DNA from 4 places in the Streptomyces sp. NBC_00385 genome. Region 4 is predicted to be linked to each of the others. Evidence: riboswitches for the same ligand, from Rfam matches in the RefSeq annotation. Region 4 holds a riboswitch; each other region holds the start of a gene.
The links. Region 4 has a riboswitch for cyclic di-AMP ahead of OG959_RS02125 (M23 family metallopeptidase). Riboswitches for the same ligand answer to the same signal wherever they lie in the genome.

Region 1: linked by a shared signal. The riboswitch ahead of OG959_RS23490 (transglycosylase family protein) and the one ahead of OG959_RS02125 (M23 family metallopeptidase) in region 4 are both predicted to bind cyclic di-AMP.
Region 2: linked by a shared signal. The riboswitch ahead of OG959_RS07555 (M23 family metallopeptidase) and the one ahead of OG959_RS02125 (M23 family metallopeptidase) in region 4 are both predicted to bind cyclic di-AMP.
Region 3: linked by a shared signal. The riboswitch ahead of OG959_RS13990 (C40 family peptidase) and the one ahead of OG959_RS02125 (M23 family metallopeptidase) in region 4 are both predicted to bind cyclic di-AMP.

Annotation. Positions count from the first base shown of each region.
Region 1 is NZ_CP107951.1:5,248,673-5,256,143, forward strand. Features, by position in the region: gene OG959_RS23470 (hypothetical protein) at 1-8, shown strand, start outside; gene OG959_RS23475 (cytochrome P450 family protein) at 11-1,297, opposite strand; partial or broken gene OG959_RS23480 (cytochrome P450) at 1,723-2,046, shown strand; gene OG959_RS23485 (transglycosylase family protein) at 2,152-3,099, shown strand; cyclic di-AMP (ydaO/yuaA leader) riboswitch at 3,400-3,571, shown strand; gene OG959_RS23490 (transglycosylase family protein) at 3,576-4,319, shown strand; gene eno (phosphopyruvate hydratase) at 4,606-5,886, shown strand; gene OG959_RS23500 (FtsB family cell division protein) at 6,005-6,475, shown strand; gene OG959_RS23505 (DUF501 domain-containing protein) at 6,545-7,084, shown strand; gene OG959_RS23510 (Ppx/GppA phosphatase family protein) at 7,193-7,471, shown strand, end outside.
Region 2 is NZ_CP107951.1:1,730,972-1,738,442, forward strand. Features, by position in the region: gene OG959_RS07540 (bifunctional acetate--CoA ligase family protein/GNAT family N-acetyltransferase) at 1-1,798, opposite strand, end outside; gene OG959_RS07545 (HPr family phosphocarrier protein) at 1,972-2,253, shown strand; gene OG959_RS07550 (GntR family transcriptional regulator) at 2,457-3,164, opposite strand; gene OG959_RS07555 (M23 family metallopeptidase) at 3,384-4,223, opposite strand; cyclic di-AMP (ydaO/yuaA leader) riboswitch at 4,237-4,403, opposite strand; gene OG959_RS07560 (M16 family metallopeptidase) at 4,630-6,012, opposite strand; gene OG959_RS07565 (M16 family metallopeptidase) at 6,039-7,412, opposite strand.
Region 3 is NZ_CP107951.1:3,207,801-3,215,271, reverse strand. Features, by position in the region: gene OG959_RS14015 (GNAT family N-acetyltransferase) at 1-339, opposite strand, end outside; gene OG959_RS14010 (C40 family peptidase) at 382-1,428, opposite strand; gene OG959_RS14005 (hypothetical protein) at 1,784-2,137, shown strand; gene OG959_RS14000 (hypothetical protein) at 2,242-3,144, opposite strand; gene OG959_RS13995 (hypothetical protein) at 3,241-3,522, opposite strand; gene OG959_RS13990 (C40 family peptidase) at 3,606-4,784, opposite strand; cyclic di-AMP (ydaO/yuaA leader) riboswitch at 4,783-4,949, opposite strand; gene pcrA (DNA helicase PcrA) at 5,209-7,471, shown strand, end outside.
Region 4 is NZ_CP107951.1:469,105-476,575, reverse strand. Features, by position in the region: gene dxs (1-deoxy-D-xylulose-5-phosphate synthase) at 1-471, shown strand, start outside; gene OG959_RS02145 (aspartate aminotransferase family protein) at 468-1,865, shown strand; gene OG959_RS02140 (helix-turn-helix domain-containing protein) at 1,938-2,546, shown strand; gene OG959_RS02135 (DUF6126 family protein) at 2,594-2,770, shown strand; gene OG959_RS02130 (tyrosine-protein phosphatase) at 2,835-3,647, opposite strand; cyclic di-AMP (ydaO/yuaA leader) riboswitch at 4,133-4,291, shown strand; gene OG959_RS02125 (M23 family metallopeptidase) at 4,295-5,227, shown strand; gene OG959_RS02120 (SGNH/GDSL hydrolase family protein) at 5,475-6,293, shown strand; gene OG959_RS02115 (STM4011 family radical SAM protein) at 6,310-7,197, opposite strand; gene OG959_RS02110 (STM4012 family radical SAM protein) at 7,205-7,471, opposite strand, start outside.

The DNA of each region.
Region 1 (7,471 bases), 4.8 Mb from region 4:
CTGCGTGACTTCATCCGTCCTCGGACGAGCCCGCCGTGCCGCCCTCGCGATCGGCCAGCCGTCGTTGAGGCGTGAACCCCACCGGGAGTGTCCGCAGCCCACGCATGATGAGACCGCCCCGCCACCGTAGGTCGGCTGGTTCAACCGAGAGTTGAAGGTCCGGCAGGCGGCGGAACAGGGTCTCCAGGGCGATGCGTCCCTCCAGGCGTGCGAGGGGAGCGCCCAGGCAATAGTGGATGCCGTGCCCGTACCCCAGATGCTGGTTGTCCCGGCGAGAAAGATCGAGTGTGTCGGGCTCCGTGAATCGGTCCGGATCACGGTCAGCCGCCGCGAGTACGACGAGTACGGGATCGCCCTCGCGGATCAGTTCTCCTCCGATTTCGAGAGCGTCCGTGGCGTAGCGCCAAGTGGCCAGTTCCACCGGGCCGTCGAAACGAAGCAGCTCCTCGATGGCGGTGTCCAAGAGGCGGTTGTCGCCTTGTTGGATCGCACTCTGGAACACCGCACGCTGCGGGGAGTTACGGAAGAACGCGTGGGCGCTGTTGCCGATCAGGTTGATGGTCGTCTCGAAACCCGCGAAGAGGATCACGAAGCACATCGCGGCAGCCTCGTTCTCGGTGAGGTGCTCTCCGTGGTCGCTTGCCCGGATCAGGCCGGAGATCAGGTCATCGCCGGGGTTTTCCCGCTTTCGGTGAATCAGCTCGGCGAGGTAGGCGCGGATCTTCTTCACGGACCGGGCGACCCCGCCGCGCGGCCCGCCGCCGTGCCGGATCATCATGCCCGCCCAGTCGCGGAAGTCGTCCTGATCCTCTTCGGGTACACCGAGCAGATCGCAGATGGCGTAGATGGGGAGCGGGAAGGCGAAGTCATGGATGAGGTCGGCATCCCCCTTCTCCGCGAAATCGTCGATGAGCCGGTCCGCCAGCTCCTGCACGCGCGGTCCGAAGGCGGCGATCGTCCGGGGCGTGAACGCCTTGGACACCAGCCGGCGCAGCCGTGTGTGGTCGGGCGGGTCGATGTTCAGGAGATGCGTCATCAGGTTGGCACTGCGCTCGCCAGGGATGCCGGTCTTGGTCTTGCCCTGGGCGTCCTCGGCGTGGTGCGCCGGGTTCTTCGAAAGGCGGCTGTCGGCGAGGGCCTGCCGTGCGTCCGCGTACCGGGTGACGAGCCATGCCTCGACGCCGCTGGGCAGTGTCGTCTGGTGTACGGGGCTGTGCTCCCTCAGCCAGGCGTAGGCGGGGTACGGGTCGGTGGCGAACTCCCAGGTGAAGAGTTCGGGCGGCGGGGTGTGGTTCACGTGACGACGGTATCGGGCGTCTGTCGGCGAGCGGCCGCCGTCGGTGTTCCGGACTTCGCTTCCGAGGTGCCCGGTCGGCTCCCTGTCGAACACCAGTAGCCGACATCCGCGCGCAGTTCTCCGGCATGCTCCACCGGCTTCGGCAAGGGCTGTCCTGGGTCGACATGCCTCTTACGTGGGGACCCGTCCATCCCATGCGGGAACGGCAACTCGTCTGGTGGAAGAAGGGTGCCTGGCCCGAGGTCATGGCGGTTCTGGGCGCGGACCGCAGGGGGGTAGAGGCATATCAGCGTCCGACTCCGCCGCAGCTCACGGTCACAGGAGTGCTCCGTGGCAGCCTGCTGTCAGTACGAAGCGAGGCTCCCAAGGTCAAAGGGGCGTCAGGAACCTTCCCGGAGGCTCCTTCCTTGCCCGGGTGAAACCAACCCGTCCCCGTCGTGCTCGCAGCCGCCGAACGGGACCCCGGGCGCATCGACGGGCCGGACACCCTGGACCTCGCGCGGCGTGACAACCAACACCTCGGTTACGGTCACGGAATCCACTACTGCCTGGGAGCGCCGCTCGCCCGGCTGGAGGGGCAGGCCGCGCTCGCCACGCTTCTGGAGCGCCTTCCTGGCCTGCGACTTGCGGGAGAACCTGCCGATTTGCGGTGGCGTGGCGGGCTCATCATGCGCGGACTGCGCACCCTGCCGGTGGAGTTCACGCCGGGGCCGGTGCGCGGTGAAGGTGACACTCTGTCAACTCTGTGACTTTCACGTGATCTCTGCTGCATCGACTTGTGACACACGTTCGAGTCCCGCTAGGTTCACCGTTCGACTCACCAGTCACTCGTCAGTCACACGGAAGGCATCCCCATGGGCTCCGCGAACGGCAGACACCGTCGCCCTCGGCAGGCACCCGCGATCATCGTCGCCGCAGGCGTGACCGGTTCGGCCATCGCCATCCCGCTGCTCGGCGCGGCAGGTGCGCACGCCGCCGACGCCTCGACCTGGGACCGCGTGGCCGAGTGCGAGAGCGGCGGCATGTGGAGCGCCGACCTCGGCAACGGCTACTACGGCGGCCTGCAGTTCTCGCAGGAGGTCTGGAAGTCGTACGGCGGCGAGTCGTACGCCGAGCGCGCCGACCTCGCCAGCCGCTCGCAGCAGATCGCCGTGGCGGAGAAGGTCCTGGAGGACCAGGGGCCGAAGGCATGGCCCAGCTGTGCGGTCATCTCCGGTCTCGTCGTGGACAGCGGCCTGCCGGGGGTGGACCCGGGCAGCACTCCGTCCGCCGACCCGACGGAGAGCGTGGATCCGTCCGCGAGCGCCGATCCGTCCGCGAGTACCGACCCGTCCGAGGGCGCGACCTCGTCGGACGACGCGTCGTCGGGGGCGAAGGCGCCGTCGGGCGACGCGAAGGACGACGCGAAGCCGGACGCGTCGGCCACGCCCTCCGCCACCCCCTCCACGACGCCCTCGGGTGATGCCTCGGGCGCCGAGAAGGGCACCTCGGGGCAGGAGAAGGGCGGCAAGCACCGCGGCACGCCGGCCCCCGAGGAGACCCGGGAGAGCGGCCGCAGTGGTGACCGGGACGCGGGGCGGCATGCTTCGCGTGGTGCCGGTGACGCACGCGACACCGGCGCCCCGGCTGCTGACGGTGCGTACACCGTCCGTGCGGGCGACAACCTGTGGGCGATTGCTGATGCACAGCAGCTGCCCGGCGGGTGGACGGCTCTGTACGAGGCCAACAAGGCCGAGGTGGGCTCCGACCCCGACCTCATCCTGCCTGGCCAGAGCCTCGATCTCGGCGTGAAGGCCGAATGAGCGCGGTCTGATGATCAGCTGAAAACACCCCAAATATTGGGGTAGTTAAGAGGCCTATGTCCCACTTTTGACCAAGTGAGACATGGGTCTCTTTGCGTGAACTGGCGTGTCTTGTCCGGGAGGTACCGCCGCATCCGTTCCCACCTGCGCAAACAGTGCTTCTTCGGGTGCAAGTAAGGGCTGTTTATCCGGTATGTCCATCTTTGGATATGAGGGTTGGTGTGTTTACGGTCGGAACCGCTCGCACCGCGGGCCCCGTCGATCGTCACGCCGAATCCTGCCGTCGGTCGAAGGGAACAGACGCGTAAAGCGCCGTAGGCAGGAGCGGGGGACCCAGGTAGGCGCCGGGCCCGATCGTCGCAAGACGCATCAGGACCGGCTTGGGGTGAAGTCGCGTGCTAGGACGTGCGACCGGGCAACTCACTTGGCCCGAACCCGACAGCTCACCTCGTAGGCGTCGGTGAGGAGAAGTCTCGATGCTGCTCAACAGCAAGGGCAACAAGCACCGTCGCCCGTCCAAGGCCGTCCGTATCGCCACGCTCGCCGGTGTCACCGGTGCCGCCATCGCCGTGCCCCTGATGGGTGCGACCGGCGCCTCCGCCGCCTCCGTCTCCACGTGGGACGCCGTCGCCCAGTGCGAGTCCGGCGGCAACTGGTCCATCAACACCGGCAACGGTTACTACGGTGGCCTGCAGTTCTCGCAGTCCAGCTGGGCGGCCGCAGGCGGCACCCAGTACGCGGCCCGTGCCGACCTGGCCACCAAGGCTCAGCAGATCGCCACCGCCGAGAAGCTCCTCGCCCTGCAGGGCCCGGGCGCCTGGGCCTGCGCCGGCGCCGGCAACCTGAGCAACGACGGTGTCGACCCGGGCGTCGACACCGGCTCCTCCGCCGCCAAGACCGAGACCGCCCCGAAGCAGGAGTCCGCGCCGGTCCAGAAGGCCGAGCCGAAGAAGGCCGAGCGCGCCGAGGCCCCCTCCACCAACCGCTCCGAGCGCTCGGCCGCCCCCAAGGCCGAGTCGAAGACCGTCACGACCCCGACCGGCAAGAAGGTCGAGAAGGGTGACGGCGAGTACAAGGTCGTCACCGGCGACTCCCTGAGCAAGATCGCCGCCGACCACGAGGTCGAGGGCGGCTGGGAGCAGCTCTTCAAGCTGAACAAGGACATCGTCACGGACGCCGACCTGATCTACCCCGGTCAGCAGCTGCACCTGACGAAGTAGTCGCGATCTCTCCTCGCTGATGACCCCGGCCGCCCCGGCCCGGTGCGCACCTTCCCCCCGTGCGTTCCGGTCCGGGGTGAGCCGGTTTCTGCGTTGATCGTTCAACTGTTGTAGTTACTAGCCAGTAAATTTCTGGCCTTTTGCCCCGCTGTGCCTGCCCTTGGGTCCTTTTTCGTCCCAGGGGACGGGCGGTCGGCCGGTTGGGGCGGCCGGGCCGGTTAGGCTCTTGTCGCAAGGCCAAAGCGACCCTGCACCACAAGCGTCACATCCCAGAAGGAGATGCCTCGTGCCGTCCATCGACGTCGTCGTAGCCAGGGAAATCCTCGACTCCCGCGGAAACCCCACGGTCGAGGTCGAGGTCGGCCTCGACGACGGCAGCACGGGCCGTGCTGCTGTTCCGTCCGGCGCCTCCACCGGCGCGTTCGAGGCCATTGAGCTTCGCGACGGCGACCCCAACCGCTACCACGGCAAGGGCGTCGAGAAGGCCGTCCTCGCCGTGATCGAGCAGATCGGCCCGGAGCTCGTCGGCTACGACGCGACCGAGCAGCGGCTGATCGACCAGGCGATGTTCGACCTGGACGCCACGGAGAACAAGGGCTCGCTCGGCGCCAACGCCATCCTCGGCGTCTCGCTCGCCGTGGCCCACGCCGCCTCCGAGGCCTCGGACCTGCCGCTGTTCCGCTACCTCGGTGGCCCGAACGCGCACCTGCTGCCCGTCCCGATGATGAACATCCTCAACGGTGGGTCGCACGCCGACTCCAACGTGGACATCCAGGAGTTCATGATCGCGCCGATCGGCGCGGAGTCCTTCTCCGAGGCCCTGCGCTGGGGCGCCGAGGTCTACCACACGCTGAAGAAGGTCCTGAAGACCAAGGGCCTGTCCACGGGTCTCGGTGACGAGGGCGGCTTCGCGCCGAACCTGGAGTCGAACCGCGCCGCCCTGGACCTCATCGTCGAGGCCATCAAGGAAGCCGGCTACGCCCCGGGCAAGGACATCGCGCTCGCGCTCGACGTCGCCGCCTCGGAGTTCTACAAGGACGGCAAGTACGAGTTCGAGGGCAAGTCCCGCTCGGCCGCCGAGATGACCGAGTACTACGAGGAGCTCGTCTCCGCGTACCCGCTGGTCTCCATCGAGGACCCGCTGTACGAGGACGACTGGGCCGGTTGGAAGGTCATCACCGACAAGATCGGCGCCAAGGTGCAGATCGTCGGCGACGACCTCTTCGTCACCAACCCGGAGCGGCTGTCCCGCGGCATCGAGGAGGGCTCGGCCAACGCCCTGCTCGTCAAGGTCAACCAGATCGGTTCGCTGACCGAGACCCTGGACGCCGTCGAGCTGGCCCAGCGCAACGGCTTCAAGTGCATGATGTCGCACCGTTCCGGCGAGACCGAGGACGTCACCATCGCCGACCTCGCGGTCGCCGTGAACTGCGGTCAGATCAAGACCGGCGCCCCGGCCCGCTCGGACCGCGTCGCCAAGTACAACCAGCTGCTGCGCATCGAGGAGATCCTCGACGACGCCGCCGTGTACGCCGGCCGCTCGGCGTTCCCGCGCTTCAAGGGCTGACACGTACAGCACGGGCTCACCAAGCCCGGCGGGGTCAAGTGCCCCGGCCTCCGTCCGTCCCCGCACTCGGTCCCGTACCGTGTGCGGGGACGGACGTGCGTAATGGGGAGGCGGAGACATGGCCGCGAAGGACCGGGACCGGTTCTCCACCGCGACCCGGCTGCGGTTGCTCGGTGAGCAGACCGCCGCCCGCGTCTACCGTTCCCAGAACCGCCGTCAGGCCCGCCGCTCCCGGCTCACCGGCCGGGCCGCCTTCCTGGCCCTGGTGGTCTGCTCGCTGATCGTCGCCCTCGCGTATCCGATGCGGCAGTACGTGTCGCAGCGCGACGAGATCGCCGACCAGGAGCGGCTGGCACAGGAGGCCGAGGCCCGCACCGAGGAGCTGCGCGACGAGAAGGCGCGGCTCCAGGACGACGCGTACATCAAGCGGCTGGCCCGCCAGCACCTGCACTACCTTCTTCCCGGGGAGACCGGCTACACCGTGGTCGACCCCGACGCGGTCAAGGAGCGCAACGGGACGTCGGAGGAGACCGACCGGCCCTGGCACTCCAACCTGTGGGACGGCGTCGACAGCGCCGACCGCGGCTGAGCCGCAGCACTTCCTTCCCCATCTGCAGAACCGCAGTTCGAGCAGTCCGATCAGAACCCCTAGGCAGGCATGGAAACGCCCCCTCCCCAGACCGAGTCCACCGCGCCCACCGACGCGGACATCGCCGCGTTCCAGCAGCAGCTGGGGCGCCCGCCGCGGGGGCTGCGCGCGATCGCGCACCGCTGCCCGTGCGGCAACCCGGACGTGGTCGAGACGCAGCCCCGGCTGGAGGACGGTACGCCGTTCCCGACGACGTTCTACCTGACGTGCCCGCGTGCGGCGTCCGCGATCGGCACGCTGGAGGCCAACGGGGTCATGAAGGAGATGACCGAGCGCCTCGGTACGGACCCCGAGCTGGCCGCGGCGTACCGGGCCGCGCACGAGGACTACATCGCGCGGCGTGACGCCATCGAGGTGCTGGAGGGCTTCCCGAGCGCGGGGGGCATGCCGGACCGGGTGAAGTGCCTGCATGTGCTCGTCGGGCACTCGCTGGCCGCGGGGCCGGGCGTGAACCCGCTAGGGGACGAGGCGATCGCGATGCTGCCGGAGTGGTGGCGCAAGGGGCCGTGCGTGTCGCCGTGCGGTGCGCCGGACGGGGACGAGGGCTGAGGTCCCTCTCGGGGGCTCCGCCCCCGGACCCCCGCTCCTCAATCGCCGGAGGGGCTTGATCTGCCGCCGGTGAGTCTCAAGACATGATGTGCCGGAGAGGCTGAAGAGATGACACGCGTGGCCGCCATCGACTGCGGTACCAACTCGATCCGTCTGCTCGTGGCGGACGCCGACCCCGCCACCGGTGAGCTCGTCGAGCTCGACCGGCGGATGGAGATCGTCCGGCTGGGGCAGGGCGTCGACCGGACCGGGCGGCTTGCCCCGGAGGCGCTGGAGCGGACGTTCGCCGCCTGCCGGCAGTACGCCGCGGTGATCAAGGAGCACGGCGCGGAGAAGGTCCGCTTCGTCGCGACCTCCGCCTCCCGGGACGCGGAGAACAGGGACGAC
Region 2 (7,471 bases), 1.3 Mb from region 4:
GACCGGTGGCGGCCGCCGCGTGCAGGGCCGTGGCCAGGACCTCGCCGTCACCCGACTCCGCCTCGCCGTTCTCGCCCACCCACGGGATCGCCGTCACGACGACCGCGTCGCAGCCGTCGTCGGCCAGGGCCGCGGACAGCGCGTCCCGGAAGTCCTGCGGGGTGGCGGCCGTGGTGAGGTCGACGGGCGGGCGCGGGCGCAGCCCCTCCGCCAGGCAGGCGTCGTACGTGAGCAGCCCGAGGGACTCCGAGTTGCCGAGGATCGCGATCCGCCCGCCGGCCGGGAGGGGCTGGTCGGCGAGGAGCAGGCCCGCGTCGACCATCTCCGTCACCGTGTCGACGCGGATCACGCCCGCCTGTCGCATCAGCGCGGAGACCGTCGCGTCCGGGATCCGGCTGACGGGGACCGCGTGGCCGGGTGGCGTGGAGCCGCTGTGCCGGGCGCCCTTCACCACGACCACCGGCTTCACGGCCGCGGTCCGCCGGGCGAGGCGGGTGAACTTGCGGGGGTTGCCGAGCGACTCCAGGTACAGCAGGGCGACGTCGGTGTCCGGGTCCTCGTACCAGTACTGGAGGAAGTCGTTGCCGGAGATGTCGGCGCGGTTGCCGGCGGAGATGAAGGTGGAGAGCCCGGCGCCACGCCGGTAGAGCCCGGAGAGCAGGGCGATGCCGATCGCGCCGGACTGGGTGAACAGGCCGATGCGTCCGGAGGCGGGCCGCTCGGGTGCGAGGGAGGCGTTGAGCCGGACCGCCTCGGAGTTGTTGATGATGCCGAAGGCGTTCGGGCCGATGATCCGCATGCCGTACGAACGGGCCTGGCGCACCAGTTCGCGCTGGCGTTCGCGGCCCTCGGCCCCCCACTCGGCGTAGCCGGCGGACAGGACGACGAGCCCTTGGACGCCGTGCTCTCCGCAGTCCGCGACGGCTTCGGGCACCCGGTCGGCGGGGACGGCGACGACGGCGAGGTCGACCCGTTCACCGATCTCACCGAGGGAGCGGTGGGCGGGCACGCCGTCGATGGTGGCCTGATCGGCGGCGAACGCCCTGTTCACGGCATAGGTGCGGCCGGTGAATCCAGCACCCAGGAGGTTGCGCAGGACCGTTCGGCCGACGCCGCCGGGGGTGCGGCCCGCGCCGATGACGGCGACGGAGCCGGGGGCGAGCAGGCGCTGAACGGAGCGGGCCTCGGCGCGCTGTTCCCGGGCGCGCTGGACGGCGAGCGACTCGGCGGTCGGTTCGAGGTCGAGGGTGAGGTGGACGGACCCGTCCTCGAAGCTGCGCTGCTGGGTGTACCCGGCGTCCCGGAACACCTTGATCATTTTGTTGTTGGCGGGCAGTACCTCGGCGGCGAAGCGCCGGATGCCGCGTTCGCGGGCGACGGCCGCGATGTGTTCGAGGAGGGCCGAGGCGACACCTCGGCCCTGATGGGCGTCCTGGACGAGGAAGGCGACCTCCGCCTCGTCGGCCGGGGCCGAGGCGGGCCTGCCCTGCGCGTTGATCCGGTCGTAGCGGACCGTGGCGATGAACTCGCCGCCCACCGTGACGGCCAGGCCCACCCGGTCGACGTAGTCGTGATGGGTGAAGCGGTGGACGTCCTTGGCGGAGAGCCGGGGGTAGGGAGCGAAGAAGCGGTAGTACTTCGACTCGTCGGAGACCTGCTCGTAGAAGCTCACCAGCCGGTCGGCATCGTCCGTGGTGATGGGCCTGATGCGTGCGGTGCCGCCGTCGCGGAGCACCACGTCCGCCTCCCAGTGATCGGGGTAGGCGTGATGCGGACTCTGCTCCGGAGAGGGCTGCATGGGCAAAGCGTACGGCTCCGCCAGCGGTCGCGTGGGTGCCGGGGCCGGGGCAGTCTGAGGGTTGCCGGGCGACGGTGCGGCGCGGGTGGAAGGCGGTCCGCGGGTCGGCCGGAGCATCGCGCACTGCATGAGAGACTGGTCTAGACAACCATTGATTCGTGAAGGGCAGAACCATGGCTGAGCGCCGCGTCAACGTCGGTTGGGCCGAGGGCCTGCACGCCCGCCCCGCTTCCATCTTCGTCCGTGCCGCCACGGCTTCCGGCATCCCCGTGACCATCGCCAAGGCCGATGGCAACCCGGTGAACGCGGCCTCCATGCTCGCCGTGCTCGGACTCGGCGCGCAGGGCGGCGAGGAGATCGTCCTCGCGTCCGAGGCCGACAACGCCGAAGCCGCTCTGGACCGTCTGTCCAAGCTGGTCGCCGAGGGGCTCGACGAGCTTCCGGAGACCGTCTGACCCCGACGGGCCATGACCGCGGGAATTCCCGCGAAAGAGCCGCGACACCCCCGACCGGGTGCCGCGGCTCTTTCGTTCAGCGCCCTCGTTCAGCGCTTTCGTTCAGGCAAAAGTCGCGGGTCGCCGAATGGCTCGGCGGGGGCGAATTGGGCAGCAGAAAGAAAGCCCCTCGAAATGCCCACTCTTTGTATACGGCGCACTTGTTAATGACGGCCGCTCGGGGTGTTTACGGCATGTTGCGAAGTCCTCACCCGGCCGGTCCGGGCCACGGCGGACTCCGTCCGGCCGGGGCTGCGCAGCCGGTACGCGCCGGCGGCCCGCTCGGCGTGCTGGGCGGTCAGCGCCCGTGCCCTCTCCGCGTCCCCTCGTGCCACGGCGTCCACGATGGCTCCGTGCTCGGCCCAGGAATCGGCCGGACGGGCCGGGGAATCGATCGCGTACATCCAGGTGGTCTTGTGCCGTAGCTGGGTGAGCAGCGCGATCAGGCCGGGGCTGCCGGAGGCCTGCGCGAGCGTCTCGTGGAACCAGCCGCCCAGGGAGCGCAGGTCCTCGCCCTCGCCCCGCCGGGCGCGCTCCTGGCCGAGCCTGACCAGGCCGCGCAGCACCTTGAGGTGCGCGTCCGAGCGGCGGTGGGCGGCGCGGGCCGCACCGAGCGGCTCCAGCAGCATCCGGACCTCCAGGAGGTCGGCGGCCTCCTGCTCGGTGGGCTCGGCCACGCAGGCTCCGGCGTGCCTGCGGGTGACCACGAACCCTTCGGACTCCAGGGTGCGCAGCGCTTCCCGTACCGGCACCCGGGAGACCCCGTAACGCCGTGCGAGCACCTCCTCGGTGAGTCGGCTGCCGCGTTCGAAGACACCTGAGACGATGTCTTCACGGATTGCCGTGCATACCGAATGCGCCGGAATGCGCATGTCCGAACCTCCGCCTTAATCCCCGCGAAACGCGGCCGATCGACGCCTGTCCTGCGACTCTATTGCAATGCGGTCGCATTTCCGACGGCGGGTGGAAATTCATGAATATCTTTTGGTCACCGGGCCGTTCCGGAACGACCACCGCGGACCGCCGCGGCACGGGACACGGCGAAGGCCCCGGCGTGGTGCCGGGGCCTTGAGCGAGGGGTCGTCGGCCGGTCAGACGGAGACGCCGTGGGCGCGCAGGTAGGCGACCGGGTCCATGTCGGAGCCGTACGAGGGCGTGGTGCGGGCCTCGAAGTGGAGGTGCGGGCCGGTCGAGTTGCCGGTGGAGCCGGAGAGGCCGATCTGCTGGCCGGCACCGACGCTCTGGCCGACGGACACGCCGATCGAGGAGAGGTGGCCGTACTGGGTGTACGTGCCGTCCGTCATCCGCAGCACGATGTTGTTGCCGTACGCCCCGCCCCAGCCGGCCTCGACGACCGTACCGGCGCCGACGGCGACGACGGAGCTGCCGGAAGCGGCGTGGAAGTCGATGCCGGAGTGGCTGCCGGAGGACCACATGGAGCCGCTGGACTTGTAGCCGGTGCTCACGTACGAACCGGCGACGGGGAGCTGGAAGGAGCCGAGCCGGGTGCGCTCGGCGGAACGGGCGGCGCGGGCGGCGCTCTCGCGGGCCTTCTCGGCCCGGGCGGCCTTCGCCTTCGCGGCGGCCTCGGCCTTCGCGGCAGCCTTGGCTTCGGCCTTCTTCCTGGCCTCGGCCTTCTTCTTCGCGGCGGCGTTGGCTGCCTCGGCCTTCTTCTCGGCGACGTCGGCCTGGTGCTGCTGCGCGTCCGCCTGGGCGTCGATCCGCTCGGCGAGGACGTTCTCGATGGCGATGACCTGGGTGAGGCCGGTGTCGCCGGCGGCGGGGGCCCCGGTGTCCGCGGCGAGGGCCGGGGAGGCCAGTCCTCCGATGACGCCGGTGGTGGCCAGGGTCGCGATGCCGACGGCCTTCGCGCCGCTGCGCGTCAGACGGCCCGGGGCACGATGCTTCCCGGTGGCACGGGTGAACGCCATGAAGTGGCTGGTCCTTTCCTTCCTTCTCGCCTACCGGGTTAGCTGACGGGTTCGGAGCAGGAAGGTCTCCTACGGATCACCGGTTCCCTGCGGGACACGGCCACCCGATTCACCCCAGGGACTGCGTGGGTCCCCGGCTCCCCAGGCTCGCGCCTGACGGGGACTCGGCGATGACTGCCCGGTATGTCACGGATGCGGCATACGAGTGGCGGACAGCGGAGCCGACGCTAAGCGGGGGCACTTCCCGTCACCAAACGGACAGGCCGTTTTGTAGCGCATCCCACAGGGCAGACAGGCAGCCTCTCCACCAAAGCGGACAAAAGGAAGGTCCCGGCGGAGACCGCTCCGCCGGGACCTTGCGTCACTCTTCCGTTCGCCCTGGTACGGGGCGAGATGACCGGTGTGCTCAGCCGGTCACGACCGACACCTCACCGATGCCGAGGGCCCGGACCGGGTCGGCGATCTGTGCGGCGTCCCCGACGAGAACCGTGACCAGCCGGTCCTCCGGGAAGGCGTTGACCACGGCCGCCGTCGCCTCCACCGTGCCGGTGTCGGCGAGGCGCGCGTAGAGCTGCGCCTGGTAGTCGTCCGGGAGATGCTGCTCGACCTGGTCGGCGAGGGTACCGGCGACGGAGGCCGCCATCTCGAACTTCAGCGGGGCGACGCCCACGAGGTTCTGCACGGCCGTCTCGCGCTCGGCGTCCGTCAGCCCTTCGGCCGCCAGGGTCCGCAGGACCTTCCACAGGTCCTCCAGCGCCGGGCCGGTGGACTCGGTGTCCACGGAACCGCTGATGGCGAGCATGGCGGCGCCCGTGGCCCCGGAGGCGGAGTCCGGAGCCGTCGAGCGCAGCACCTGGGCGAAGGCCCGCACGCCGTAGGTGTAGCCCTTCTCCTCGCGCAGCACCCGGTCGAGCCGGGAGGTGAGCGTGCCGCCCAGGCAGTAGGTGCCGAGCACCTGGGCCGCCCAGACGCTGTCGTGCCGGTCGGCGCCGATCCGGCCGATCAGCAACTGCGTCTGCACCGCGCCGGGACGGTCCACGATCACCACACGGCCCGCGTCGTCGGCGGTGATCGGCGGGACGGGGCGCGGCTCCGCGGTGTTGCCCGACCAGTCACCGACGGTGTCGGCGAGCAGCGCGTCCAGGTCGATTCCGGTCAGGTCGCCCACGACCACGGCGGTCGCGGTGGACGGGCGGATGTGTGCGTCGTAGAAGGCGCGCACGGCCGCGGAGTCGATCCGGGCCACGGTCTCCTCGGTGCCCTGGCGCGGACGCGACATACGGGCCGTGGCCGGGAACAGCTCCTTGGAGAGCTGCTTGGCGGCACGCCGGGCCGGGTTGGCCTGCTCGTGCGGGATCTCGTCCAGCCGGTTGCCCACGAGACGCTCGATCTCGCTGTCGGCGAAGGCCGGAGCCCGCAGCGCCTCGGCGACGAGGCCGAGCGCCTTGGCCAGCCGGGAGGCCGGAACCTCCAGGGAGACCCGGACGCCGGGATGGTCGGCGTGGGCGTCCAGCGTGGCGCCGCACCGCTCCAGCTCGGCGGCGAACTCCTCGGCGCTCTGCTTGTCGGTGCCCTCGGACAGGGCGCGGGACATGATCGTGGCGACCCCGTCCAGCCCTTCGGGCTCGGCGTCCAGGGGGGCGTCGAGGAAGATCTCGACGGCGACGACCTGCTGGCCGGGACGGTGGCAGCGCAGGACCGTGAGGCCGTTGGGCAGGGAGCCGCGCTCGGGCGCGGGGAAGGCCCAGGGCCTGGCCACGCCGGGGGCGGGCTGCGGGTGGTACTCCATCGAAACTCCAGTCGCGGCAGCGTCGGTCACTTGTCCGCTCCTTCGTGCGCGTCGGTGTCGGTCGCGGCGGCATCCGCCTCTTCGGCGGCTTCGGCGGGCTCGACCGGCTCGTACACCAGCACCGCCCGGTTGTCGGGCCGCAGCTGGGCCCTGGCGGCCGCCTTGACCTCCTCGGCGGTCACGTCGAGCACCCGGTGCACGGCGGTCAGGGCGAGCTGCGGGTCACCGAACAGCACGGCGAACCGGCACAGTTCGTCGGCGCGGCCCGCGACGGTACCGAGGCGGTCCAGCCACTCGCGCTCCAACTGCGCCTGAGCGCGCTCCATCTCCTCGGGCGTGGGGCCTTCCTCGGCGAACCGGGCCAGCTCCTCGTCGACCGCGGTCTCGATCTGCGCCACCTCGACACCGCCGGACGTCTTGACGTCCAGCCAGCCGAGCGAGGGCGCACCCGCCAGGCGCAGCAGCCCGAAGCCGGCGGCGACGGCCGTCCGGTCGCGGCGCACCAGCCGGTTGTGCAGCCGGGACGACTCGCCACCGCCCAGCACGGTCAGGGCGAGGTCCGCGGCGTCGCACTCACGGGTGCCGTCGTGCGGCAGCCGGTAGGCGGCCATCAGCGCACGCGCCGGGACCTCCTCGCGGACCTCCTCGCGCAGCTGACCGCCGATGATCTCGGGCAGGGCGCCGTCGCGCGGCGGCTGCTTGCCGTCGTGCGAGGGGATGCTGCCGAAGTACTTCTCGATCCAGGCGAGCGTGCGCCCGGGGTCGATGTCGCCGACGACGGAGAGCACCGCGTTGTTGGGCGCGTAGTACGTACGGAAGAAGGTCCGCGCGTCTTCGAGCGTCGCCGCGTCCAGGTCGGCCATCGAGCCGATCGGGGTGTGGTGGTACGGGTGGCCCTCCGGGTAGGCGAGAGCCGTCAGCTTCTCGAAGGCGGTGCCGTAGGGGACGTTGTCGTAGCGCTGGCGGCGCTCGTTCTTGACGACGTCGCGCTGGTTCTCCATGGACTCGTCGTCGAGCGCGGCGAGCAGCGAGCCCATCCGGTCGGCCTCGAGCCACAGGGCCAGCTCCAGCTGGTGCGTCGGCATCGTCTCGAAGTAGTTGGTCCGCTCGAAGCTGGTGGTCCCGTTGAGGGAACCTCCGGCGCCCTGCACCAGTTCGAAGTGTCCGTTCCCCTTGACCTGGCCGGAGCCCTGGAACATCAGGTGCTCGAAGAGGTGAGCCAGACCGGTGCGTCCCTTGACCTCGTGGCGCGAACCGACGTCGTACCAGAGGCACACCGCGGCGACCGGGGTCAGATGGTCCTCGGAGAGCACCACGCGCAGGCCGTTGGCCAGACGGTGCTCGGTCGCTGTCAAGCCGCCGGAGCCGGCCTGGGCTGTGGCCGTGTGACCCATGGGCATGTACGTCCCTTCGATCGCGATACTGGTTTTACTGCGAGACCTGCCACTGTAAGCAAGCG
Region 3 (7,471 bases), 2.7 Mb from region 4:
GACCGGCTTCGGCGGCAGCAGACCGCCGGGGGCGCAGGCCAGGAGCGGTGCGCGGTTCTCCACGGTGAACCCGGCCGCCAGCAGGGCGGGTTCGACCGCGGGTGCCCAGGTGGGGAGGAACTCCAGGCGTGGCATCCGGTCCAGCTCGCGGAAGGCCGCGATCAGGGCGTCGAGTTCGCCGGGTGCCGGTTCCGCGCCCTGGTCGGGGATCGCGTAATTGGCGTACTTGAGGGACCAGTCCGGGTTGTAGCGGATCACGAACGGTCCCACCCGGACATGGTCCGGGGAGCGGAGGGTGAGCGTACGGGCATGGGTCTGGACGTCGACGTCCATGGGCATGGGTGAGTGTCCTTCGGCCGTTCCGGATCGGAGGGCGGGAGCCTATGCGACCCGGGTCGCTCCGGCGAAGGGCATCTGGTCGATCGGGGCGATGCGGACCGGGGCGCCCGGGCGCGGGGCGTGGATCATCTGGCCGTTGCCGATGTACAGGCCGACGTGGGTGATACCCGAGTAGAAGAACACCAGGTCCCCGGGGGCGAGTTCGGAGCGCGATACGCGTGAGCCCGCGTTGATCTGCGTGTACGTGGTCCGGGGGAGGGAGACACCCGCGGAGCGATAGGCGGCCTGGGTCAGGCCGGAGCAGTCGAACGAGGAGGGGCCGGTGGCGCCCCAGACATACGGTTTGCCCAGGGCCGTGTACGCGAAGGCGACCGCTTCGGCGGCGCGGGCGTTGGGTGCCTGAGCCGTGGAGCGCGGGGCGCCGCGGTCGGCGTGGGCGTCGCCGCGACCGCCCTCCGAGGCGTCGTAGGCGGCGCGATCGGCGGGGGAGAGGCGGGCCAGCAGCTGCCGGGCCTCGGCGAGCTTGGTGCGGACCGTCGCCTTGTGCTTCTTCAGGGCGGCCTGGCGGCTCGCGAGTTCGGTCAGCTCGCCGGCGGCCTCGGCGCGGACCTGGGCCACGTCCGCGACCTGGCGCCGCACGGTGCGTACCTCGGTGGCCCGCCGCTCGCCGGCCCGCTCCACGTACGAGGCGCGCCGCAGGTACTGGTCGGGGTCCGAGGAGAGCGCCAGCTGCACGGCGGGGTCGATGCCGCCGGAGCGGTACTGCGCGGCGGCGTACGAACCCAGCGCCTCGCGTGCCGTGTTGAGCCGCTCGGTCCTGCGGGCCGCCTCGTCGCGCAGGGCGTCGACGGACTTCGCGGTGGCGGCGGCCTTCTCCTTGGCGCCGTTGTACTGCTCGGTGGCGGCCTCCGCCTCCCGGTACAGCCGGTCGACCTGGGCCTTCACCTGGGCGGGGGTGGGCGCCGGATCGGCGTGCGCGGATCCCGGCAACGCTGCGGCGGTCGCGGCCCCGGCGAAGGCGAGCGTCGCCGCTGTGCGGGCAGCAGAGCCGGTGTACGGGCGCTGCTTGGGTTTCCGGTGCGCTGCCACGAGGGCGGGCGTCCTTCCTTTCGACGGCCCGCCGGGGTCTACCGACGGGCCCGCCCGGCCCGGCGGCGGGCTGCCAACAGGGGGAGCGGCCCGCCGCCGGAACCTCGGCGGGGTGACCGGGAACGCCACCCGGGTACGGATCGGCGCTGTGCCGGTCACCTGGCAGGGACGCTAAACCCGGGACACGGGAAAGAGTTGTAATGACGCTTATTGTGTGAATTTGGCGTTGCGTTGTCGCCGGATGATCGGAAAAATTGCATCAGAGTCAGGCAATTGGTGCATCTCGCGGTCAAGTAGCCGCTAAGGCCCACCTGGCTGCGAAGTGCTGATATGGCCGGGGCTAGGCTGCGGAGCCATGCGTGTACTCATCGATGTCTTCGTCGCCCTGCACATCATCGGCATCGCTTCCCTGCTGGGCGGTTTCCTCACCCAGATGAAGGCGATGGGAGCGGGCACGGCGCGGTTCGTCCCGGCCATGCTGCACGGAGCGCTGACCATGCTGGTCACCGGAGTCGCGCTGGTCGGCCTCGACCAGGCCGACGACCACCCCGTGAACAACGTCAAGATCGGCATCAAACTGCTGATCCTGGTCGTGATCCTCGCCCTCGTCTACGTCAAGCGCGACGAGGAGAAGGTCGACAAGGGCCTGTTCGCGGCGGTCGGCGGACTCACGATCGTCAACATCTTCATCGCCACGCTCTGGACCTGAGCCGCCGGCGCGGGCCGGCGGCGGGCCTCATGGCGCGGGCCGGCCGGGTGGCCCTGTGACGCGGGTCGGCCGGGCGGTTTTGCGGCGCGGTCGGCCGGGCGGCCTTATGGCGCGGTACCCCAGTCGACCTGCCGGCCCTCCCGCCGCAACGCCTCCTCGACGCCGGCCCAGTCCTCGACCCACTCGCCCACGCACTCCCGCGTCATCGCCGGGTCGGCCGCCACGAGGATGTCCACCCCCGCCGCCCCGGCCCGCTCCTCGGGCGTCGCCGCCAGGTCGGCCGGCCGGTCGACGCGGAGGTAGAACCCCGCGTCGGAGCCCGCCGTGATCCGCCCGACCACCCCGTAGCGGGCGCGCTGCTCGGCCGCCGCCACATCGCCGCGGCCGACGGTGGCCGTCACCGCGATCCGGTCCGGACCGGCCCCGTCGGGCGCCCCGGCGCCGAGGCCGAAGCGGTCCTGCGCCGCGGTCAGCCGCTCGCGCCCCGTCTCCGCCGCCGACGCGCGCAGCCCGTGGACGTGCAGCGCCTGCTCCTCGGGGCTCCACGACATGATCCGCTCGACGTCCCGGTCCTGGATCACGTCCTCCTCGGCAGCCGTCGCGCCGCCCCCGCCGTCCAGTGCCCGGGCAAGCGCCCGAGCCGCTTCGGAGGGCGCGACCGCACCGTCCGGGCCCTGGTCGATGAGCATCGCCACTCCGGAGAACAGGGCCCTGAGCCCGAGCGCCGCCGCCGCGACGACCCCGTCCGGCCGGAGTTCCGGATCGAGCTCGGGGAGCACGCTCAGCCGGCGGTGCATGGCGGCCGCCGCGCTCTCGTCCGGCGGCGCGGTGTCCCACAGCAGCTCCAGGGCGGCCACGCAGCTGTCCTGGTCCTCCGGGCGCCCCTCGTCGGCGAGATACCGCAAAAGCACTCCCGCGGTGCGCTCGGCGCAGGCCGCCGAGAACAGCCTCGCCCGGGCGAAGGTCCCGAGGAAGGCCATGCCCCGGACGCTCTCCAAGATCTTCACGGTCGCTCGCTCGCTCGCTCGTGCTCGTGCTCGTCCTGTACGCCGATGCCCGTCCGGTGCCGGACACCTTCCGCACGGTACCCGGCGCCCGCCCGGTCACGGCCACCAGAACGTCTTGTACCTCCGTCCGCCCCGCCCGGTCACATTGCCGCTGACCGCACCCTCGGAGCCCTTGATGAGCGGTCCGCAGATGTCCTGGCAGACCTCGCGCGACGCCCCGCCTGCGATGGGCTTGCCGCCCGGCTTGTCGATCTCCGGCAAGGCGTTCCGCTCGGCGTGCGTGGCGCCCTGGACGTTGACGCGGACCGGGACGTCACCGCGTGTGGCGATGGCGCTCAGCTGCGCCGGGGACAGACCCTGGCCGCTGCTGGAGACCACGTTGCGCCAACGGGCCGACGGGGGGCGGGTCCTGGGCCCGTGGACCCAAAGCGCGCCCCCGCGTGGCAGTCCCGACGGGCCCGTCAGCCCGGCCGTACGCTCCCGTAGATCGGCATGTAGTAGATCGACTCCTCGCGCACGTTCGCCCCCGGCTTCGGCGCGTGGATCATCATGCCGTCGCCCTTGTAGATGCCGACGTGGCTGATGTCGTCGTAGAAGAACACCAGGTCCCCGGGCTGCAGATCCTCCGTGGCGATCCGGGTGCCCACGTTCACCTGGTCCCAGGTGGTCCGCGGAATGTCGACACCGGCCGCCTTCCACGCCGCCTGGGTGAGCCCCGAGCAGTCGTACGAGGCCGGGCCGGTCGCCCCCCAGACGTACGGCTTGCCGAGCTGTGCCCTGGCGAACGCCATGACCTTCTCGGCCTTGGTCGAGGCATCGGTGTCCGAACCCGAACCCGAACCCGTCCCGGTTCCGGTGCCCGTACCCGTACCGCTGCCGGCCTCCTTGGCGGCCTCCTCGGCCGCCGCGGCCTTGCGGTCGGCCTCGGCCTTCGCGGCGGCCTGCTTCTTCGCCAGCTCCGCCGCCTTGCGCTTGGCCTCCGCCTCCTTCTTCCGCTCCAGCTCGGCCAGGCGTGCCTTCTCCTCGGCGGTCAGCTTCGACAGCAGGCCGCGGGCCTCGGACAGCTTCGTCTGGACGTTCTGCTTGCTGGTGCGCAGCGTCGCCTGGGACTCGGTGAGCGTCTCCAGGCTCGCCACGGCCTCGGCCCGCTGCTTGGACGCCTTGACCTGCTGCGTACGGAAGTCCGACACCGCCCGCGTCTGGCGCTCGGTCATCCGGTCCATGAGGTGGGTCTGGTCGAAGAACGACTGCGGGTCGTCGGCCAGGAAGAAGGTGGCGGTCGGGGCGAGGGTGCCACCGCGGTACTGGGCGGCGGCGTACGTGCCGAGCGTCCGGCGGGCCTCGTTCAGCTTCTCGGTGCGCTTGGCGACGTCGTCGAGGAGGGTGTCCACCTTGGAGCGCTGCGCGGTGGTCGCTTCCTTCGCCTGGTTGTACTGCTGGGTCGCGGTGCCCGCCTGCCGGTAGAGGTCGTCGACCTTCTTCTGCACATCCTCGATGCTGGGCTTGGGGGCCGGGGCGGCGAGTGCGCTCTGCGTGGACAGCAGGGTCACCGACGCCAGTGCGGCCGTCGTGATCCCGACGGCCGGGCCGGTATTGCGCACGCGGGTGCGCGGTTTGCGATGCGACGCCAAGGCCGGCATCTCCTTCCGTGGACCGCCTACCGGGTTAGCTGTCGGGTTCGGGCGGAACGGAAGGCTGCCCTACGGTCCTGGTGGGGGATGCGGACCGATTCACCCCGGTGATGCGTGTGGGTCCCCGGTTCCGGACTCCCGTGACGGGCAGCCCGGATTCGGCGTGGACGCCCGCTCGGCGTGGATCGCCTCTGGGGGTACGGGCCGCCCGAACGAGCACGCTAGCCAACTCATGGTGCCGCTGTGAAGGTTGATGTTCGATATGCCCGATACATTTTCGTGACCTCACCGGATCGGGGCGCTGCGGGGCAGGTGGAGCCCGGGGTTGCCGCACACAGTGATGCTTCCCGCTCGCTCTGTGTGCCCGGTCGGGGGTGCGTGGTTGGTCACTCGGGCCCGGAGTGTCAGTGCGCACGCCTAGACTCGGGAGGCGATGAGCAGCCTCTTTGACGACAGTTTCCTGGCCGGCCTCCAGCACACGGAGGAAGGGCCCCCGCCGCCCCCCGAGGACTCCGCACCCGAAGCGGTGCCGGAGGACCTCTTCGCGGGCGTTTTCGACGGCCCCCCGCCGCCCCGCGAGGCGTACTACCGCGACGGGGCCCACCGCCCGGTCATCGACGCGGCCGCGCTGCTGGACGGGCTGAACACCGAGCAGCGCGCAGCCGTCGTGCACGCCGGATCCCCGCTGCTCATCGTCGCCGGTGCCGGTTCGGGCAAGACCCGCGTACTGACCCACCGCATCGCCCATCTGCTGGCCGAGCGCGGCGTGCACCCCGGCCAGATCCTGGCGATCACCTTCACCAACAAGGCCGCCGGCGAGATGAAGGAGCGCGTCGAGCAGCTCGTCGGACCGCGGGCCAACGCCATGTGGGTCATGACCTTCCACAGCGCGTGCGTACGGATCCTGCGCCGCGAGTCGAAGCGGCTCGGCTTCACCTCCTCGTTCTCGATCTACGACGCCGCCGACTCCAAGCGCCTCATGGCCCTGGTCTGCCGCGATCTCGACCTCGACCCGAAGCGCTACCCGCCGAAGTCGTTCACGGCGAAGGTCTCGAACCTGAAGAACGAGCTGATCGACGAGGAGACCTTCGCCGGACAGGCCACGGACGGCTTCGAGAAGACACTCGCCCAGGCCTACGCGCTCTACCAGTCCCGGCTGCGCGAGGCGAACGCGCTGGACTTCGACGACATCATCATGACGACGGTGCACCTGCTCCAGGCGTTCCCCGACGTCGCGGAGCACTACCGCCGCCGCTTCCGCCACGTCCTCGTCGACGAGTACCAGGACACCAACCACGCCCAGTACACGCTCGTACGGGAACTGGTCGGCCCGGCCGGTCCGGAGGACGCCTCCGCCGAGCTGTGCGTCGTGGGTGACGCGGACCAGTCGATCTACGCCTTCCGCGGCGCGACCATCCGCAACATCCTCCAGTTCGAGGAGGACTACCCGAACGCGACGACGATCATGCTGGAGCAGAACTACCGCTCCACGCAGACGATCCTGTCCGCGGCCAACGCGGTCATCGAGCGCAACGAGAGCCGCCGCCCGAAGAACCTCTGGACGAACGCGGGCGCCGGCACCCGGATCACCGGCTATGTCGCCGACACCGAGCACGACGAGGCGCAGTTCGTCGCCGACGAGATCGACCGGCTGACCGACGCGGGCGACGCCAAGGCCGGCGACGTGGCGATCTTCTACCGGACGAACGCGCAGTCACGTGTCTTCGAGGAGATCTTCATCCGCGTCGGCCTGCCCTACAAGGTGGTCGGCGGCGTGCGCTTCTACGAGCGCAAGGAGGTCAGGGACGTCCTGGCCTACCTCCGTGTCCTCTCCAACCCGGAGGACACCGTCCCGCTGCGACGCATCCTGAACGTGCCCAAGCGGGGCATCGGCGACCGGGCCGAGGCCATGATCGACGCCCTGTCGATGCGCGAGAAGATCTCGTTCCCGCAGGCGCTGCGCCGTGTCGACGAGGCGTACGGCATGGCCGCCCGTTCGTCGAACGCGGTGAAGCGGTTCAACACGCTGATGGAGGAGCTCCGCACGATCGTGGAGTCCGGCGCGGGACCGGCGGTCGTGGTGGAGGCCGTCATGGAGCGGACCGGCTATCTCGCCGAGCTCCAGGCGTCCACCGACCCACAGGACGAGACTCGGATCGAGAACCTCCAGGAACTCGCCTCCGTCGCCCTTGAGTTCGAGCAGGAGCGGGCCGAGGACGAAGGCGCGGGCACGCTCGCCGAGTTCCTGGAGAAGGTCGCGCTCGTCGCCGACGCGGACCAGATCCCCGACGAGGACGAGGACGGCTCCGGTGTCGTCACGCTGATGACGCTGCACACCGCCAAGGGCCTCGAATTCCCGGTGGTCTTCCTGACCGGCATGGAGGACGGCGTCTTCCCGCACATGCGGGCGCTCGGCCAGGTCAAGGAGCTGGAGGAGGAGCGCCGGCTGGCGTACGTCGGCATCACCCGCGCCCGGGAGCGGCTCTACCTCACCCGCGCGGCGATGCGCAGCGCCTGGGGCCAGCCCTCGTACAACCCGCCGTCGCGGTTCCTGGAGGAGATCCCGGACCAGCACCTGGAGTGGAAGCGCAAGGGCCCCATGGCGGCGCCGGCCGGGCCGACGTCGGGGATCACCTCGTCGCTCTCCGCGTCCCGTGCGCGCTCCGGCCCCTCGGGCTTCGCGACCCGGCGGACCT
Region 4 (7,471 bases):
ACCATCGGCGGCATGGACGTCCTGCACCGCGCCGACGAGGCCGACGTGCTGCTGGTCGCGGTCGGCGTGATGGCGCCTGTCTGCCTCCAGGCCGCCGATCTGCTGACGGGTGCCCGCATCCGCTGCACGGTGGTCGACCCCCGCTGGGTCAAACCGGTCGACGAACAGCTCGCGCCGCTCGCCGCACAGCACCGGCTCGTCGCCGTCGTCGAGGACAACAGCCGGGCCGGAGGCGTCGGCTGGGCCGTGGGGCAGGCACTGCGGGACGCCGGGGTCGACGTACCGCTGCGGACGTTCGGCATTCCCGACCAGTTCCTCGCCCATGGGAAACGGTCCGAGATCCTGGCCGACATCGGACTCACACCGGTCGAGATCGCGGGCCGGATCAGCGCCGCGCTGGCCACCGAGGACGCGGCAACCGGCAGGGCACACCACGCCCGGGGCAACGGGCACAAGGAGAGCGGGGCATGAAGGACGACGGGCCCAAGGGCTTCGATGTGGCGCGGCTCCTCGCGGAGCGCGGCGCCGAACGCTACGAGCTGCACACCAAGTACCTCAACCACCAGCTCCCGCGCATGCTGCACACCATCGGCTTCGACAAGGTCTACGAACGGGCCGAGGGCGCGCACTTCTGGGACGCGGACGGCAACGACTACCTGGACATGCTCGCCGGTTTCGGGGTGATGGGGCTCGGCCGGCACCACCCCGTCGTACGCAAGGCGCTGCACGACGTCCTGGACGCCTCGCTGGCCGATCTCACCCGCTTCGACTGCCAGCCGCTGCCGGGACTGCTGGCCGAGAAGCTGCTCACGCACAGTCCGCACCTGGACCGGGTCTTCTTCGGCAACAGCGGCACCGAGGCGGTGGAGACGGCCCTCAAATTCGCCAGGTACGCCACCGGGAAGCCGAGGATCCTGTACTGCGCGCACGCCTTCCACGGGCTCACCACCGGCTCGCTGTCGGTCAACGGCGAGGCCGGCTTCCGGGACGGGTTCGCCCCGCTGCTGCCCGACACCGCCATCGCGCTCGGTGACCTCGACGCGCTGCGCCGCGAGCTGAAGCGGGGCGATGTGGCGGGCCTCGTCGTCGAACCGGTCCAGGGCAAGGGCGTGCACGCCACGCCACCCGGTTTCCTGCGTCAGGCCCAGGAACTGCTGCACAAGCACAAGGCCCTGCTCATCGCCGACGAGGTGCAGACGGGCCTCGGCAGGACCGGGGACTTCTACGCGTACCAGCACGAGGAAGGCGTGGAACCCGACCTGGTGTGCGTCGCCAAGGCGCTCTCCGGCGGCTACGTGCCCGTCGGGGCGACCCTCGGCAAGGACTGGATCTTCAAACGCGTCTACTCCTCGATGGACCGGGTCCTGGTCCACTCCGCGAGCTTCGGCTCCAACGCCCAGGCGATGGCGGCCGGACTCGCCGTCCTCTCGGTCATGGAGGACGAGGAGACGGTGGCCAACGCGCGCCGCACCGGTGACCTGCTCCGCGAACGGCTGGCCGCGCTCGTCGGGCAGTACGAGCTGCTGCACGAGGTGCGGGGGCGCGGGCTGATGATCGGCATCGAGTTCGGCCGGCCGTCCTCGCTGAAGCTGCGCAGCCGCTGGACCATGCTGCAGGCGGCCCGCAAGGGACTGTTCGCGCAGATGGTGGTGGTGCCGCTCCTCCAGAAGCACCGGATCCTGACCCAGGTCTCCGGCGACCACCTCGAAGTGATCAAGCTGATCCCGCCGCTGGTGATCGACGAGGCGGACGTGGACCGCTTTGTGGCCGCGTTCACGGCGGTGATGGACGACGCGCACAGCGGCGGCGGGCTGATGTGGGACTTCGGGCGGACCCTGGTGAAGCAGGCCGTCGCCAACCGCTGACCTGCCCGTTTCGGGAATTGCCTCGGAGGCAAGAAACTTGCCTCCGAGGAAAGGTCCTGGCCCAATGGAGGCATGAATCCTCCCGAAGGAGGGGCGGCCGACGAGCTGCCCGGGGTCGCGCCACGCCTGCGCGAGCTGCGCCGCAGCCGTGGTCTCACCCTGGAGACCGCCGCTCAGCGGGCCGGACTCTCGCCCGCTCACCTGTCCCGGCTCGAAACGGGCCGGCGCCAGCCCTCGCTGCCGATGCTGCTCGGACTCGCCAGGATCTACGGTACGACGGTCTCCGAACTGCTCGGCGAGATCCCCCCGGAACGTGACGCGATCGTACGGGGCCGCAGGTTCGAGGGTGCCGAGGCCGACGGCTGGATGTACCAGCAGGCCGGCGGTCCGGGCCGGGCGATGCAGGCCCTGCGCGTCCGGGTCCCGTACGGCGCACAGGGGGACCTGGTGCGCGTGCACCCCGGCGAGGAGTGGCTGTACGTCCTGGCCGGGCACCTCAGGGTGACCCTCGGGGAAACGGTCCATGACCTCGCCCCCGGCGACAGCGCGCACTTCGACTCGCTCACTCCGCACCGGATCGCGGCCCTGGACCGTGACGGTGTCGAGCTGCTCTTCGTCCACACCCTGCTGCAGAGCCCCGCCGCCGAGCTGTGTCTCGGCAGCGGGATCCACCGTCGCTGAGGCGCTGTCCCCGCGACCGGCCCGCCGGTCGCCAGAGAGGACCTGTCATGTCCGATTCCGAGAACTACGACCCGCTCGGCCCGGGCCGGCCCAAGAACTACGACCCGCAGGAGAAGAAGATGCCCCGCGGGCTCGTCATCAGGCTCTTCGCCTACCTGGTGGCCGGGCACGTGATCGCGGGCTTCCTCTATCTGCTGTTCGCCGTGGGGATGCACAACCAGTAGACAGGCGGGCGGACGACCCGTAGCCGCCGGGCGGACGGCCGTGGCCGCGGGCCCCTCCGGGTGCTCAGCCCGCGTCGAGCAGGCGCTCGCGCAGCCGCTCCCGCGTCTCCGGGCTGATCCTGAGGCCTTCGGCGAGATAGCGGTCGGTGCCGCCCCAGGTCTCGTCGATGGTGGTGAAGGCGGCGGCGAGATAGTCGGGGTGGGCGCCGAAGAGGGGATTGAGCAGCTCCATCACCTCGGGAGACATTCCGGCGGCGGAGGTGTCGCTGCGGCGGACCTTGTAGCGGCGGTGCGCGTCGTTGGACTTGAGGTAGTCGGCCTCGATGGCCTCGCGCTCGACGCCGACGGCGAGCAGGGACACCGCGATGGAGAGACCCGCGCGGTCCTTGCCCGCGGCGCAGTGCATCAGGGCGGGCACGCTGTCCTCGGCGAGCGCGTGCAGTACCCGGCTGTGCTCGGCCGTGCGGTCCAGGATGATCCGGCGGTAGGAAGCGACCATGCGGCGCGTCCCCTTCCCGTCGGCCAGGATCGACCGCAGCTCGGTCATGTTGCCGTCGCGCACCATCCGCCAGAACTCCGCGCCGTCCGCCGGGTCGCTGAGCGGGATGCTCACGTTGCGCACGCCCGGGAGTTCCACGTCCAAGCCGTCGAGCTTGTGGTCGGCGCCGTTGCGGAAGTCGAAGACGGTGTGCAGGCCGAGACCGGTGAGGAACGCGGCGTCCTCGGCCGTGGCGTGCGCCAGGTGGCCACTGCGGAAGAGCCGCCCGTACCGCACCCGGCGGCCGTCGGAGGCGGGCAGGCCGCCCACGTCACGGAAATTGCGGACACCCACCAGCTCCGGCTCCGTCGACGGGGTCTGCGGCAGCTGCTGCGTCACGGTCACTCCTGGGGGCTCTGCCGCCGGCGCGTGTCGCCCGCGGGTCCACTCTCGTGACGATACGACATTGATTCCTCAGGCAATCATCTTGGTCGTGCCCGCACTTCGGGCCTGTGTGGCGGTCCGCCCGACGGGTCTCTCCACCCTGCCGCGCGGGCCTGGATCCATGCAGACGGTCCGACGGCGCGGAGACGATGGGCATGACATGTCCGTATTGGGGCTTTTAGTCGAACATGCCCTGCTTCTACGGTAGATGATCGCCCTCTCGTGAGCGGGATCATATCCGTGACGGTGTGTGGCGGCGGGGCGGCTGGGTATTCCATGCGCGGCGCGGAAATCCAAGATCCGTAATCCACGGAGTGTGACCGGAATTCCTCTCCGAATTTCCGGCACGGAATCCCGCACGGAACCCGTGGCTTGTTTCCTCCGTCCCGGCTCGCTTACGTTCGCTGCAATCCGGACGGACCGCCTAATCCTGCCGCCGCCCGGAATTCGCACCCACTCACCGCGTGGCAGGAGCGGGGGAACCAGGTAAGCCGCCGACCGGGAAACCGGACGGCTCGGGGTGAAGTCGCGCCAGTCGCGACCGGACATCTCCAGTCCGAACCCGACAGCTCACCTCGCAGGCGCCGGAGAGGAAATCCTTCATGCCCATATCGGGTAAGCACCGTCGTCCCAAGTCCAGCACCATCGCCCGTGGCGTCGTCGCCGCGAGTGCCGGCGGAGCCGTCATCGCGCTTCCGCTGCTCGGCGCCACCGGTGCCCACGCCGCGGAGCAGTCCGCTCCGGTCACCTCGAAGTCGGCCGCCGCTCACGCCACCCCGGCCAAGCCGGTCGCGAAGAAGCAGGCCGGCACCACGTCCTACTCCGTGGTCTCCGGCGACTACCTGTCCAAGATCGCTGCCGAGCACAAGCTCAAGGGCGGCTGGGAGAAGCTGTACCAGGACAACCGCAAGGTCGTCGGCGACGACCCGAGCCTGATCTTCCCGGGCATGAAGCTGACCCTCGGCGGCAAGGCCTGGGGCCACGCCTCGACCACCTCCACGGGCTCCACCACCCCGTCGAAGGCCCCGGCCAAGACCGAGACGAAGGCCTCCACGACCTCGGACTCGTCTTCCTCCTCCGACGACTCGTCGTCCAAGAAGTCCTCGGCCCCGGCCACCCAGAGCAACGACTCGGGTTACGTCCACCCGGTCCCGGGCAACCACACCACCGCCTACCGCGCCTCCGGTGCCAACTGGTCCAGCGGCAGCCACACCGGCATCGACTTCCCCGTGTCCACCGGCACGAGCGTGAAGGCGATCACCTCCGGCACCGTCGTCACCGCCGGCTGGGGCGGCGCGTACGGCAACGAGGTCGTCATCAAGCACGCCGACGGCCACTACTCGCAGTACGGCCACATGTCCTCGCTCTCCGTCTCGGCCGGCCAGACCGTGACCGCGGGCCAGCAGGTCGGCCTGTCCGGCTCCACCGGCAACGCCACCGGCCCGCACCTCCACTTCGAGGTCCGCACGGGTCCGGCGTACGGCTCGGACATCGACCCGATCGCCTACCTGGCGTCGCACGGCATCAACGTCTGATCCGGGCAACACCGGTCCGGTGAACCGGGCCTGAGCAATGCATAGAGGGACGGTGCGCGGCGGCGCACCGTCCCTCTGCCTTTGGCCGCCGCGTTCGGAGCCGGTGCTCCGGGGCGGTGGCGGCAGTCGGCCGGTGGCCGCTCTTATTCCCCCTTTACCAAAAACTGACCGGGTGGTCTATCTCACCACCCGTCAACCCCTTATTACGGTCGCGTAGGTCACATTCGGCGGTGCAGGATATGCCCTTGTGGCAGACGATTCGAACAACATCCAGCAGGGCGTCATCAACCGACAGGGCGCCATCGGGTCGTACGCGGCGATTGGCGACAGCTTCACCGAGGGAGTCGGTGACCCCGGCCCGGACGGAACCTTCGTCGGCTGGGCGGACCGGTTCGCGGTCCTTCTCGCGGACCAGCTCCCGGACCCCGCTCACGGAAACTTCGGATACGCCAATCTCGCCGTACGAGGACGCCTCCTCGACCAGATCGTCGAGGAGCAGGTGCCGCGCGCCAGGGAACTCGCCCCCGATCTGGTGAGCTTCTGCGCCGGCGGCAACGACATCATCCGGCCGGGCACCGATCCCGACGACGTGGCCGAGCGCTTCGAGCGCGCGGTCGCCGACCTGACCCGGTCGGTCGGCACCGTCATGGTCACCACCGGCTTCGACACCCGCAACGTGCCCGTGCTGCGCCATCTGCGCGGCAAGATCGCCACTTACACCGCCCATGTCCGGTCCATCGCCGACCGCTACGACTGCCCGGTCCTCGACCTGTGGTCCCTGCGCTCGGTCCAGGACCGGCGCGCCTGGGACAACGACCGGCTGCATCTGTCGCCCGAGGGCCACACCCGGGTCGCGCTGCGCGCCGCCCAGGTACTCGGCCTCGAAGTGCCCGCCGACCCGGACCAGGAATGGCCGCCGCAGGCCCAGCGAGGAACGCTCGAAGTGCGGCGCGACGACATCCACTGGGCCCGTGAGTACCTGGTCCCGTGGATCGGCCGGCGGCTGCGCGGCGAGTCATCGGGCGACCATGTGGAGGCCAAGCGGCCCGACCTGCTGCCGCTCTGAGAGAGACCCGCAGTCCTCAGTCGCCCCGGGCGAACGGGGCGACCGAGGACAGCGGCCGTGCCGGAACGCGCTCCAGCACCCCACCGGCGAAGACGTCGTAGAGCGGCAGCGTCTCCAGATGCACATAGCCGATGTGGCAGTCGCAGACGGCGAGCGGACAGGCCCGGGGACCCAGCGCCGCGCGGTAGCTGCCGTCGTAGAGATTGCCGAGTTCCGCGCGGACGAAGTGGCAGCGGCGCACCGTGCCGTCGCCGTCCACCGAGATCACCGACTCACCGGTCCGGCAGGGCAGCCCCGCCGAACGGTGCGGATGCCGGCTGTAGGGGAACAGCGGGTCGATCGCCGTCCACCGGTCCGCCTCCTCGTCCGTGTAGGTGTGGCCCTCGGCGGCGTTGACCCAGAGGTAGACCTCCTCGGGCAGGGCCGCCCGCAGCCGCCGCGCCTCGTCGAGGTGACCGTCGAGCCCGACGACCCCCACGCTGTGGCGGATCCCCAGGGCCACCAGCTCCTCGCACCGCCCGAGGAAGCGCTCGTACGGTGTCTGGCCCGGGTGGTACGTGCACCAGAGCGCGATCTTGTCGCGTCCGGCGGCACCGGCCGAGGCCAGCCACTGGGTCCGGCCGCCCAGGTTCGTCTGGACCGCCACCCGGTGGACGTGCGGCATCCGCGACAGCTCGATCATCGCCCGCCGGTACCAGGAACGGACCAGCCCCTCGCCCCACGGGGTGAACAGCACGGAGATCCGGTCGCCGGTCTGCGCCGCCGCCCACGCCGTGAAGCGCTCCAGTGCGGCCCGGTCGGCGCGCAGCTGTTCCCGGCTGTCGCGGCGCTTGGCGAACGGACAGTAGGGGCAGTCGTAATCGCACGACGCGAGCGGACCGCGGTAGAGAATCGTCAGGTCCATGCGGGGCTCACTTCAGCTCGTACGCGGCCATCGCGGCCCGTACGGCAGGGGAGAAGAGGTCGGGACCCAGCGCGTCGGAGTGGGCGAGCCCTTCGGGCGTCAGGCGAAGCAGGCCCGTGGCCGACGCGTCGCGGTCGAGCCAGCCCCGGGCGTCGAACCGGGCGAGCTCCTCGGTGAAGTCCTCGCCCGGGTCCGTACCGAACCGCTCGCGGTACTCGGACACGCGCATCCCCTCCGCCTGCAGGACGGACTGCAGGAGATGGCGGCGGCGCGC